DNA from 3 places in the Serratia sp. ID 25-353 genome. Region 3 is predicted to be linked to each of the others. Evidence: predicted binding sites of a transcription regulator. Region 3 holds the regulator's gene; each other region holds the start of a gene.
What was found. Region 3 encodes Fur, which represses iron uptake genes when iron is present. Its sites were predicted from a motif close to ATAATAATGAGAACNACTATCAA; they were not measured.

Region 1: the regulator Fur is predicted to act here: its motif matches at 1,711-1,733, upstream of fes (enterochelin esterase).
Region 2: the regulator Fur is predicted to act here: its motif matches at 2,361-2,383, upstream of ACYF6X_RS04480 (isochorismate synthase).

The regions. Positions count from the first base shown of each region.
Region 1 covers NZ_CM139236.1:3,897,283-3,901,468, reverse strand. The annotation lists gene ACYF6X_RS18860 (TonB-dependent siderophore receptor) at 1-1,535, opposite strand, end outside; gene fes (enterochelin esterase) at 1,820-3,193, shown strand; gene ACYF6X_RS18850 (MbtH family protein) at 3,168-3,374, shown strand; gene ACYF6X_RS18845 (enterobactin synthase subunit F) at 3,407-4,186, shown strand, end outside.
Region 2 covers NZ_CM139236.1:949,705-953,890, reverse strand. The annotation lists gene rarD (EamA family transporter RarD) at 1-275, shown strand, start outside; gene dhbA (2,3-dihydro-2,3-dihydroxybenzoate dehydrogenase) at 277-1,035, opposite strand; gene ACYF6X_RS04480 (isochorismate synthase) at 1,136-2,326, opposite strand; gene ACYF6X_RS04475 (4'-phosphopantetheinyl transferase family protein) at 2,516-3,208, opposite strand; gene agp (bifunctional glucose-1-phosphatase/inositol phosphatase) at 3,370-4,186, opposite strand, start outside.
Region 3 covers NZ_CM139236.1:3,016,914-3,021,099, reverse strand. The annotation lists gene ACYF6X_RS14610 (beta-N-acetylhexosaminidase) at 1-1,780, shown strand, start outside; gene fur (ferric iron uptake transcriptional regulator) at 2,026-2,472, opposite strand; gene fldA (flavodoxin FldA) at 2,802-3,341, opposite strand; gene ybfE (LexA regulated protein) at 3,606-3,893, opposite strand; gene ybfF (esterase) at 4,150-4,186, opposite strand, start outside.

The DNA of each region.
Region 1 (4,186 bases), 880 kb from region 3:
AGGTAGTTGCCGTTGGTCTGGAACAGCGTCGGGGCTTTATAGGAACGCGCGATGCCCATCTTCAGCGTGAAGTAGTCGCCCAGTTCCTGCGACAGGTTCAGCGCCGGGCTCCAGTTGTTGCCGGATTCGGAATGCAGATCGTAACGCAGGCCCGGCGTCAGCATGGTGGTGTCGGTCAGCTCGATATTGTCTTCGGCGAACAGCGAGAAGATATGCGCGGAAGCGTAAGGGCTGCGCGTACCGGTAGTCATGCCGGGAATGGTGCCGCCCATCAGCGTTTGGCTGGTGGACGTGCCGTCTTTCATCCGCTGCTGGGTCCACTCGGTACCCAGCGTGGCGGTCTGGGCGACGCCCAGTTCAAACGGCACGCTGACTTCGCTGTGCGCCAGGAAGTCGTCCAGTTTGGTGGTGCCGAACCCGGTGTTTTTGGTGTCGAAGATGCCTTCGGTGCCGCCGGCCAGCCCTTCGTTCAGGCGGGTGTTGCGGGTGCGTTCAAACTGAACGTAGTTGTTGGTGCTCACGCCGTTGTCCCAGGCGCCGCGGTGGGTCAGGCCGAAGGTTTCACGGTAGATGCGGTTGGTCTCTTCGCCGTAGTTGCTCTGCACCAGGGCGTTGGTGTTGGTGTTCTGGGTATCGCCGGCGTACAGGTTGCCCTGGCGGCCGTAAGCGTACTCGAACTCCAGCGACTGCAGATGGGCGAAGTCCCAGTGCAGCAAGGCGTCGATGTTTTTATCGACTACCCCTTCGCGCCCGGCCGGGACGCTGTTGGCGTAGGCGCCGACGCGTTCGGACTTGTGTGATTCGTTAATGTCCCAGGCATCGGCCTGCGTTTTGCTGTAGCCGCCGAACAGGCGGAAGCTCAGGGAATCGCTCAGCGGGCCGGACAGGCTGAAGTCGGTGCGCTTGGTGGCACCCTCCTGCTTGTGCTGAGGCACGTTGAAGTAGCCGTTCAGCGAGCCGTGCAGCGCATCGCCGGCCTTCTTGGTGATGATGTTGACCACGCCGCCCGCGGCGCCGTTGCCGTAGCGCGCTGCGGCAGGGCCGCGCAGCACTTCGATGCGTTCGATCATTTCCGGCGGCACCCAGGCGGTATCGCCGCGCGAGTCGCGCTCGCCGCGCCAGCCCTGGCGCACCGAGTTGCGGCTGGAGGCCGGCTTGCCGTCGATCAGAATCAGGGTGTTTTCCGGGCCCATGCCGCGGATATCGATCTGGCGGTTGTTGCCACGCTGGCCGCTGGTGGAGTTGCCGGTCAGGTTAACCCCGGGCATGGTGCGGATCAGTTCGCTGATGTCGCGCGCCGGCGGGCGTTTTTGGATCTCGTCGGCGGTGATGGTGGACACCCCCGGTGCCTGCAGGTTCTGCCGGGCGGCGGTCACCACGATGGTGTCTTCGCCGCGCGGTTTTTTATCCACTGCGCCGCTGTTTTCTTCCGTGGTGGGGGTGTCGGTCTGCTGTGCGGCGTTGGCGAACGCGGACGCGCCCAATCCCAAGCCGATAAGAGTGGCTAAAGAATAACGTGATAGCTTGCTTTTCATTTGAGTGTCCTACCTTGCTGCCATCCCTCGCCGAACGGGGGGAAGGGCGGTTGTAGTTTTTGTGTAGTCGGAAATAGAAAATCGGCTGCGGCAAGGGATGCCATTGATATATCCCCGATCCCTGTCCGTTGCGCGCAATACCAGCACGATCTCCAAGCCTTACACACTATTGCAAATGCAAATTATTATCAATAGTATTTGGCGTACAGTGCGTTCGGGCGGTGGCCGGCGATAGGGAAAAGTCGACGTTCCCGGTGCCGCCAACTACAAAATGGGTAGGCGTTGTGAATACAGAACTACAGTCAGAAAGCAGCAGATTATTGGCCAGCAGCAATGCGGGCAGTCCAGGGTGGTGGTTGACGGTGGCACGGCGCGGTACGCCATGGGTAGAACCGGCGGGTAACGGCCGCTGGCGAACCACCTTTTTCTGGCGCGATCCTCAGGGATGCGAATTGACCTCCGCCTACCGTCGCGTGTGGATCAACATTAACTGCCTGACCGACCATCATCAGCCGAATCCGCCGCAAAGCCTGCAGCGTTTGGCCGGCACCGACGTGTGGTACTGGCAGACCGAGCTGAGCGGCGCCTGGCGCGGCAGCTACTGCTTTATCCCCTGCTTTGACGAGCGGCCGCCGGCGTTCAGCGGCGACGATGCGCACGCCAACATGCACAACCTGCGCCACTGGTGGCATCAGGTGTTCGCCAGCGCCACCCCCGATTTGCTCAACCCGTATCGCTCCTGGCAAAGCGCCAGCGGCCACAGCGTCTCCGGTCTGCACATGCCGGATGCGCCGCCGCAGCCGGTATGGCGCTCGTTCGACGAGTACGAAATCGCCAGCGGGCGCTGCACGCCGCCGCTGCCGGCGCGTTTGCAGCGCCATACCTGGCAGAGCGAACGCCTGGGCAACAGCCGCGATGTCTGGATCTACACGACAGGCGACAGCAAGCCGGCCGAGCGTCCGTTGGCTATCCTGCTCGACGGCCAGTTCTGGGCGAAGCAGATGCCGGTCTGGGAGCCGCTGATGCAGCTGACCCGCGAGGGGGCGTTGCCGGAAGCGGTGTATGTGCTGATCGACATCATCGATCTGCCGCACCGGGCGCGAGAATTAACCTGCAAGGACGATTTCTGGCTGGCGGTGCAGGAAGAACTGATGCCGCAGCTGGCCGACTGGGCGCCGCACAGCGACAAACCGGCCGATACGGTGGTGGCGGGGCAAAGCTTTGGCGGTCTGGCCTCCCTGTATGCCGGGCTGCGCTGGCCGCAGCGTTTCGGCGCGGTGATCACCCAGTCCGGTTCCTATTGGTGGCCGCGGCGCGACATGCTGCAGCTGCCGAGCATTCCCGACGACGCCTGCTGGCTGATGCAGCAGGTAGAACGGCACGGCTTGGGCAACCACGGCGCGCTGAAGGTATTTATGGAAGCCGGTTCGCAGGAAAAGCTGGTGCACCGGGTCAGCGGCGAAATGGCGGCGCGCCTGAGCGACGCCGGCCATCGGGTGCACTACCGGGTGGTGGAAGGCGGGCACGACGCGCTGTGCTGGCGCAGTGGCCTGACCGACGGGCTGCAGGCGGTCTGGGCCTCCGCTTTCGCCACCGCTTACCCGGCATCGGCGACGGCACGAGGAACACATGATGGAAAGCCTGAATCCGTTCGATGATCCACAGCAGCGCAGCCTGGTGCTGCGCAACGTACAACAACAATACAGTTTGTGGCCGGATTTCCGCGCCATTCCGTCCGATTGGACGATCGTCTTCGGCCCGGCGGCGCACACCGCGTGCGCCGAATGGCTGGAACAGCATTGGCAAGACATTCTGCCGGTCGCAGCACGCGAGGCGTGACCGGCGCCAGGTAATCACGGGAGCAATAAGCAGTGTCACACACCCCTAACTCTCTCAGCGGCCCGGCGCTTGCGGGCGAATGGCCGCTGGTCGCGGCGCAACCCGGCATTTGGGTCGCCGATCAAATTTCTCCACATCGCAATGCCTATGCGGTGGCCCATGCCATCGAACTCAACGGCCCCATTGCCGTAGAGCCTCTGCTGCAGGCCATCATACAGGGCCTGGGCGAGGTGGATATGCTGCGCCTGCGTTTTGCGGAACGCGACGGCGTGCCGGTGCAATGGCTGGACGACGCGCTGTCGGTGCATGAGCCGGAACTCGTCGATCTGACGACGTCGCCGGATCCCGAAGCCGCCGCGCGCGCGCTGATGGACATCGATCTGGCGAGCGATCTGCGCGCCGGCAGCGGCGCGCCGCTGTATCGCCATGTGGTGATGCGTCTGGCGGATGACCGCTGGTTCTGGTATCAGCGCTATCACCATCTGCTGGTGGACGGTTTCAGCTTCACCGCCATCGCTCGCCGCGTGGCGGCGATTTACACCCATCTTTGCCGCGGCGACGCGCTGGAACCGACGCCTTTCACGGCGTTCAGCGACGTGGTGGCGGAATACCAGGCTTACCGGGAGGCACCGGCCTGGCAGCGCGACGCCGATTTCTGGCTCGAAAAAGCGCGGCAGCTGCCGCCGCCGGCCACGCTCTGCCCGCAGCCGCTGGCCGGGCAAACCCCCACGCCGCGCATCCATCGATTGGAACAGCGCTGCGATCCGCAGGCCTTCGCCGAACTGGTGCAGTGCGGTGCGCAGCAGAAGCTG
Region 2 (4,186 bases), 2.1 Mb from region 3:
TGAAAATTAATGCCGAGCTGTATTGGCGCATTCCGCTGCTCGGCATCATCAGCGCCGTGGCGCTGGTGTGTTACATCCTCGCCAGCCGCCTGCTGCCGTTCAGCCTGTTCGGCCTGCTGAGCTATGTGGAACCGGTGCTGCTGGTGATCGTCGCACTGCTGCTCGGCGAAAGCATCGGCCAAAGCGAATGGCCGACCTATCTGGCGATCTGGCTGGCGGTGCTGCTGCTGGCGGCGGAAGGCGCGCAGCACTTGCTGCGCCGCCAGCGGGTCTGACTCAGGCGGCCAGCGTGGCGCCGCCGTCGATCACGATGTCCTGCATGGTGATGTGGCTGGCCAAATCGGAGGCCAGGAACAACACCGCGTTGGCGATCTCATCCGGGCGGGCGATTTTGCCCAGCGGGATCCCCAGCTTGAACATTTCGGGGAAGCCGGCGATGGTGCGTTGTTGCGCATCGTCGGTCTGCCACATGCCGCGCTGCATCGGCGTGTCGGTCGAGCCCGGCGACACCAGATTGCAGCGCACGCCGAACGGCGCCATCTCCAGCCCCACACAGTGGTTCAGGCTGGTCAGCGCCGCCTTGGAGGCGCAGTAAGCCGCCATCTGCGCGCGCGGCACGTGCGCGGCATTGGAGCCGATGCTGACGATCGCCCCGCTGCGCTGCGCCTTGAAGTGCGGCAGCACGGCGCGGAACAGGTAAAACGCCCCCGAAGCGTTGACGTTGATGCACTGATGCCAGTCATCCACGCTCAGATCTTCGGTATTGCCCATGCGCAGAATGCCGGCGGCGTTGACCAACACGTCCAGTCGCGGGTTCTCCGCCAGCTGTTGGCGGCACACCGCCTCCACCTGCTCCGGCCGGCTGATGTCCAACGTCACGCAAGGATAAGGCAGATCCGGATTGGCGAACTCGCGGTCAAATCCCACCACCTCGGCGCCCTGCGTCAAAAAATGGCGGGCGATCTGCTCGCCGATGCCGCGCGCCGCGCCGGTCACCCACACGCGTTTACCGGTGAAATCCATCTGAATGCTCATGCGCACACCGCCATCCGGGCACGCTGCCGGGTCATGTTGTTGTTCATCGTTATCTCCTGCGAAAGCGTATGACGCGGCGCGCACTGCGCCGCAAAGAGGCCTACAGCGCGCCGCTGTTCAGGCCGAAAGCGTTGAGCATGGTGCCCAGTTTGGCGGCGGTTTCCAGCCACTCGGACTGCGGCGTTGAGGCGGCGACGATGCCCGCGCCGGCGAACAGCCGCACCCGGTTGCCGCGCAGCAGGCCGCTGCGGATGACGATCGCCCACTCGCCGTCGCCGTTGGCGTCGCACCAGCCGACAATGCCGCTGAACAGGCCGCGATCGTGCGGTTCCAGATCGGCGATCAGCTGGCGGGCGCTCTCGGTCGGGAAGCCGCACAGCGCCGGCGTCGGATGCAGTAGGCAAGCCAGCTGCATCACGTTGAGATTCGGGTTCAGCAACTCGCCGCGAATGCGGGTGGACAGGTGCCACATGGTACCGGTGCTGAGCAGCGATGGGCCGCTGGGCACGCTCAGGCTGGCGCACAGCGGCGCCAGGTGGCGGCGAATGTCGTCGATCACCAGCTTGTGTTCGTATTTGTCTTTGGTCGAGCGCATCAGGCGCTCGCTGCCGAGGCGATCCTGCTGCGGATCGTCCTGACGGCGCGCCGAGCCCGCCAGCGGATTGGTGTGGATCTCGCCGCCCTGCTTGCGGATCAGCAGCTCCGGGCTGGCGCCAATCAGCACACCGCCATCGGCCAGCGGCAGGGAAAAGTGGTAACCGGTCGGGTTCTGCACCATCAGGTTATTGAGGATCTGGTGGCCCGCCACCGGCTGCTCCAGCTCAATGTCGAGGATGCGCGACAGCACCGCCTTGTCCAGCTTGCCCTGTTTAAAGCGGCTGACCGCTTCCGCCACCGCGTGCTTGAAGCGCGGCTCGTCCGGAATGCTGGTGCAGGCGGCCAGGCGATGCGGCTGTTGCAGCATCGGGCGCGCGGCGCGGGTAAAGCTGTCGTTGGCGACAAACTGGCAGTTTTCAGGCACGTACAGGCTGGAAGGCCGGCGCGTATCGAACGGAATGGCGCCCACCACCACCGGCGTCTCCTGGCCGGCGGTTTTGGCGCGCGCCAGCGCCTGGCGGATATGCTGCGTCAGCGCGCTGCCTTCCTGCTCGCCGCCGAACGCCGGCGTCTCGATACGCTCGAACACGCCGTCGGCGGAGAGGGAACGGAATTCGGACCGGTACAAAAAGGTCGATTGTTCGGCGTACACAAACCCGGGGAAGGTTTGGTTTTCTGTCGTCAGTGTCGCCACAAGACCACTCCTTTGTTGCGCCTTACCAATGATAATGTTTATGCGAATAATTATCATTAGCTATAAAAGGAGGATAAATTACACCGGATCCCCACCGTGGGTCAATCTCCGATGAATGAATCTTTCCACCCGCCGCGGCAAATCCGATTTACGGCGCAGCAAGAAATAACACACTGTTATTATTGTGTTTTAACAGAAAATAAAAGTCGTGACGTCGTCACCTTCACGCCAAAAACGCCCGTTAAACCGGCGGCCGGCGGGGCAATTTGGCGTCAGCGTCTTAAGCAACGCTAATACAAACGTCTGCCGCTGCGTATCCACGGCGACCATGCGCGCATCGAGAAAATCGAAGTAACAACGCACCTGTGGATAAAGCGCCTTGAACAGGCTTTCTTTGGCGGAAAACGTCAGCGTCAGCAGTTCATTGAACGGCAGCGCCTCGCGCAGCAACGCCTCGCGCTCCCCCGCCGAAACGATCGCCCCCCACAGCTCTTCCGCCCGCACGTCGGAGAGCAGCGTCTCCACATCCAGCCCCACGCCGCCCAGCCCGCTCTCGCGGTGCACGGCGCACAGCGCGGTATCCGAATTATGGCTCAGCGCCCCGGCGATGCCCGGCGGCCACTGCGGCGCGCGATCTTCGCCGCGCGCCAGGGTGAAATCGGCAAAACCGAGCGGCGACAACAGTTGCCGCGCCAGAAAACGCCCGGCCAGATACTCCGCGCGGCGCTTCGGCACCGCGCGCGCCAGATGATCCGGCAGCGCAAAGCCCGCCTCGGGAAAACTCTCGTCACGATACTCCGCCAGCGCAAAATGGCAGCGCGCCACCTGGCCCGGATAGCCGTCCGGCGTGAAAAATTCGATATTGCGGATAAAAGTGGGCAACGGCGGTATCCATGATAAGCAGGCAGGCTGATGATGTTAGCCCCCGAAACGGCCTGCAACAATGACCCCGGGCAAAATAAATGGCGTTAAGGCCCGCACGGCGGCGCGTTAGCCGGGATGGGGAGAGGCCTCTCCCCCGTGGTCGGGAGAGAGGCTGGGCATTACAAGATGCCTTTCATGGTCTTCTCGAAATCGCTCCAGGCGCAGAAACCGTCTTTGTCGATCGGGCAGCCTTTCAGCGCCAGCGTTACCCGCTGCGGCGGGGTTTGCAGCGTCAGCGGCGTCGCCTTGCGCAGCTGTTCGGTGGACTGATAGACGTACTCGATCTTCAGCAATTCACGGTCGTTCTGCGCGTCGCGCCAGCGCTGGAACACCAGTTTGCCGCCGATCGGCGTTTTCTCGTATTGCTGCGGCAGCTGATACGGCTGGAACTGCATGGCCGACAGCAGCGAGGCAATATTGGAATCGTGGCCGACCAGCACCGTCAGCTTCGGCGCGTCCGGTTTGCGCTCGCCGAGCAGCGCGTTGTTGATATAGGTCAGCAGCGGCTTGGCGACGTTCTGCGCCACCACCGGCGAGGTGAACAGCGAGTCCTGATAGCCGTCTTTCAGCTGCGCCAGCTGCTGCCACTGGTGCGGGGTGGCGATTTTGCCCCAGGCCACCTCTTTCATCGGGAAACCTTCGTAATACTGCAGCATAAAGGCGTCCACCAGCGAGTTGCCCACCCGCAGCGGGCCGGAGACGCCCGGCTCTTTGCCCGGCACCGCGCTCATCACGCTGGCTTCTTTGGTCAAGTCACAGTGTTTGTCGGTCTTGCAGGCGGCGGAATCCTTGTAGTCGATGATCTTCGCCAGCTGTTGGTAAGCCGCGTCCAGCTTCAGCGAGCCCAGCGCGGCGTTCATCGCCGCCAGCGCCTGCTGGTTGAAGGCCTCGCTGGTGTCGGTGATGATCGGGTTGAAGGTCGGATCCATCTCGCCC
Region 3 (4,186 bases):
CGGCAAGAAAGAGACGCGGGTGATCGGCTTCGATCAGGCCGGGGTGTTCTACGGGCTGCAGTCGATCCTGTCGTTAGTGCCGAGCGACGGCAGCGGCAAGATTGCCACGCTGGACGCCAGCGATGCGCCGCGCTTCCAGTATCGCGGCATTTTCCTCGACGTGGCGCGCAACTTCCATAAGAAGGACGCGGTGCTGCGCCTGCTGGATCAGATGGCGGCCTACAAGCTCAACAAATTCCACTTCCACCTGAGCGATGACGAAGGCTGGCGCATCGAGATCCCCGGTTTGCCTGAGCTGACGGAAGTCGGTGGCCAGCGCTGCCACGATCTGAGCGAAACCACCTGCCTGCTGCCGCAGTACGGCCAAGGGCCGGACGTCTACGGCGGCTTCTTCAGCCGTCAGGACTATATCGACATCATAAAATATGCCCAGGCGCGCCAGATTGAAGTGATCCCGGAGATCGACATGCCGGCACACGCCCGCGCCGCGGTGGTCTCGATGGAAGCGCGCTATAAAAAGCTGCATGCCGCCGGGAAAGAGCAGGAGGCCAACGAATTCCGCCTGGTGGATCCGACCGATACCTCCAACACCACCTCCGTGCAGTTCTTTAACCGCCAGAGCTACCTGAACCCGTGCCTTGACTCGTCCCAGCGCTTTGTCGACAAGGTGATCGGCGAGATCGCCCAGATGCATAAAGAGGCCGGCCAGCCGATCAAGACCTGGCACTTCGGCGGCGACGAAGCGAAAAACATTCGCCTGGGCGCCGGCTACACCGACAAGGCGAAACCGGAGCCGGGCAAAGGCATCATCGATCAGAGCAACGAAGACAAGCCGTGGGCCAAGTCGCAGGTGTGCCAGACGATGATCAAAGAAGGCAAGGTGGCCGACATGGAGCATCTGCCGAGCTACTTCGGCCAAGAGGTCAGCAAGCTGGTGAAGGCGCATGGCATCGACAGAATGCAGGCCTGGCAGGATGGCCTGAAAGACGCCGAGAACGCGAAGGCGTTCGCCACCTCGCGCGTGGGCGTCAACTTCTGGGATACCCTGTACTGGGGCGGTTTCGATAGCGTCAACGACTGGGCCAACAAAGGGTATGAAGTGGTGGTTTCCAACCCGGACTACGTCTATATGGACTTCCCTTACGAGGTGAACCCGGACGAGCGCGGTTACTACTGGGGCACCCGCTTCAGCGACGAGCGCAAGGTGTTCAGCTTCGCGCCGGACAACATGCCGCAGAACGCGGAAACTTCGGTCGACCGCGACGGCAACCACTTCAGCGCCAAGAGCGACAAGCCGTGGCCGGGCGCCTACGGGCTGTCCGCTCAGCTGTGGAGCGAAACCCAGCGCACCGATCCGCAGATGGAATACATGATCTTCCCACGCGCGCTGTCGGTGGCAGAACGCGCCTGGCACCGCGCCGGTTGGGAACAGGACTACCGCGCAGGCCGCGAATACAAAGGCGGGGAAACCCACTTTGTCGATACCAAGATGCTGGAGAAAGACTGGCTGCGCTTCGCCAATATCCTGGGTCAGCGTGAACTGGCCAAGCTGGATAAGGGCGGCGTCGCTTACCGTCTGCCGGTGCCGGGCGCACGCGTAGCGGGCGGCAAGCTGGAGGCGAATATCGCGCTGCCGGGATTGGGCATCGAGTACTCCACCGACGGTGGCAAGCAGTGGCAGCGCTATGACGCCAAGGCCAAGCCGGCGGTCTCGGGTGACGTTCAGGTGCGGTCGGTCAGCCCGGACGGCAAACGCTACAGCCGCGCCGAAAAGGTCTAAGCCCGGTGCAACGGCCTGCTGTCCTGGCGGCGGCCGTATAACGAAGGGGGAATGCGTTCGCCCGCGCGTGTCGGCGTAGGGCGGACGTTGTAGTGAGAGGAGTACGTGGAGTCGCTGTGCCGCTGCAATTGTGATATTTCATGACATGATTTTCCCCCGGCTTGTCCGGGGATTTTTTTGCCCGTTGCACGGAGGGCATAAAAAAACCGCCTCGGTGTGAGGCGGTTTTTCATAGCCGGTCAGGCTTATTTCTTGTCGTGCAGCGTTTCGTCTTCGCGGCAGTCACCGGTTTCACAGTGGCCGTACAGGTACAGGCTGTGGTTAGTGAGCTTGATGCCGTGCTGCTTGGCGATATCACGCTGGCGCACTTCGATGGATTCGTCGCTGAATTCGATCACTTTGCCGCAGTCCAGGCAAATCAGGTGATCGTGGTGATGCTGTTGGGTCAGCTCGAACACGGACTTGCCGCCTTCGAAATTGTGACGTGTCACAATGCCCGCATCGTCAAACTGGTTCAGTACGCGATAAACCGTTGCCAGCCCGATCTCTTCGCCCATATCAATCAGTTTTTTGTACAAATCTTCCGCACTGACGTGATGGCATTCCGGATTTTGCAGTACTTCCAGGATTTTGAGTCGCGGAAGCGTGACTTTTAAGCCGGCCTTCTTCAATGCGATGTTGTTGTCGGTCATGCGAATTCAGTCCTGTTACTATGCTAATCAAGTTGAGGCGTACTCGCCTGTGGCATCGGTCGGCACAAAGAGTTAATGCGTCTCATTATAGAACCGGTTGTACTAAATGGAAACCGCCGGTTGTTAACAAAGATATAATTGCACTATTGCATGTTTTGCATGCAACGCCTTGATGGATGGGATAAACCGATATCTCAGTCTACCGTGACGGGGTGGGAAGTTACAAATCTGTAGCTTCTATCGCAGCAATCCCTGTTGCCGATGACGGCCCTGTGGGCACACTATGCACTTTACAGGGCCTTTGTTCAACCTTTCGCCAGTGCCGGGGCTTAGCCGACGATATCGGCCAGGCTCAGCTCTTCGACGATCTGTTTGACCCAGGCGTCGACGCGCTCGTTGGTCAGCTCCGGCTGACGGTCTTCGTCGATCGCCAGACCGATGAAGTGGTCGTCGTCCGCCAGGCCCTTGGAGGCCTCGAAGTGATAGCCTTTGGTCGGCCAGTGGCCCACGATGGCCGCGCCGCGCGGTTCGATAATGTCGCGGATGGTGCCCATCGCGTCACAGAAGTATTCCGCGTAGTCTTCCTGATCGCCGCAGCCGAACAGCGCCACCAGTTTGCCGTTGAAGTCGACTTCTTCCAGCGTCGGGAAGAAATCATCCCAGTCACACTGCGCTTCACCGTAGTACCAGGTCGGGATACCCAGCAGCAGGATATCGAACCCTTCCAGGTCTTCTTTGCTGCTTTTAGCGATGTCATGCACTTCAGAGACGTCGTCGCCAAACTGTTTCTGGAGAATTTTCTGGATCATTTTGGCAATGTTTTCGGTATTGCCAGTGTCGCTGCCAAAGAAAATGCCTACAGTAGCCATATCGCGTATAACCTTTAAATTCAAGTAATTGCATTACTCGACGCCGGCACTGCCGCCGCTGACGCCGATTAAAATGATGCCATGGCAAGAGCCTTTCGCCTCCGGGGCGGGCGCCGACAGGCGCAGTCTCTTACCGGTAAATGCGTATCATGCCAGAAAGTGGCGCCGGGGTTTTATCGCATTTATGCGATGCCGGAGAATGAAGAAAAGCGTGGTCGATCCGGCGTTGTCCTTAACGCCGCGCCGCGCGTGCGGCCGAAGAGATCAATGTTCCGGCTGTTCTTCCGCCAGTTGTGCCAACAGCATCTGCTCGATGAGTTCGCTGCGGCTGATGTTGCGCTGTTCCGCCAGTTTGTTCAGGGCGTCCACCGCATCCGCGTTGATTTTCAGCTCTACGCGCCGCAATCCACGCACTTTATCGCGCCGTAACTGATTGCGCTTATTGATTCTAAGCTGTTCATCGCGGGAAAGCGGGTTGGTTTTCGGGCGCCCCGGACGGCGTTCATCTGCGAACAGATCCAGCGTCGTGCGATCCGTTTGTTCTTTTGCCATAGGTAGCGGTACTGCAAGGGAGTTTGCATCAAAAAGCGCTCGCACGCTTCCGGAGGCATCGGTTAACACACTTCGGGCCAATAAACCCTAACCCAAATTCACCCCCGAACCGGCGTTCGCGAACGCGCTGGCGCGGCGGCAAAATTATAGCGCGCCATATTACCCCAGCAGATGGAGCGGCGACAATGCCTAACTGCGGGCTAAACGCGCTAAGCCGTTATCTTTAGCGCGTTTTTTCGCCAGATGAGCGGGTTTTTCAGGCTTCGTCGAGAAAACGGTGGATGGCGCGCAGC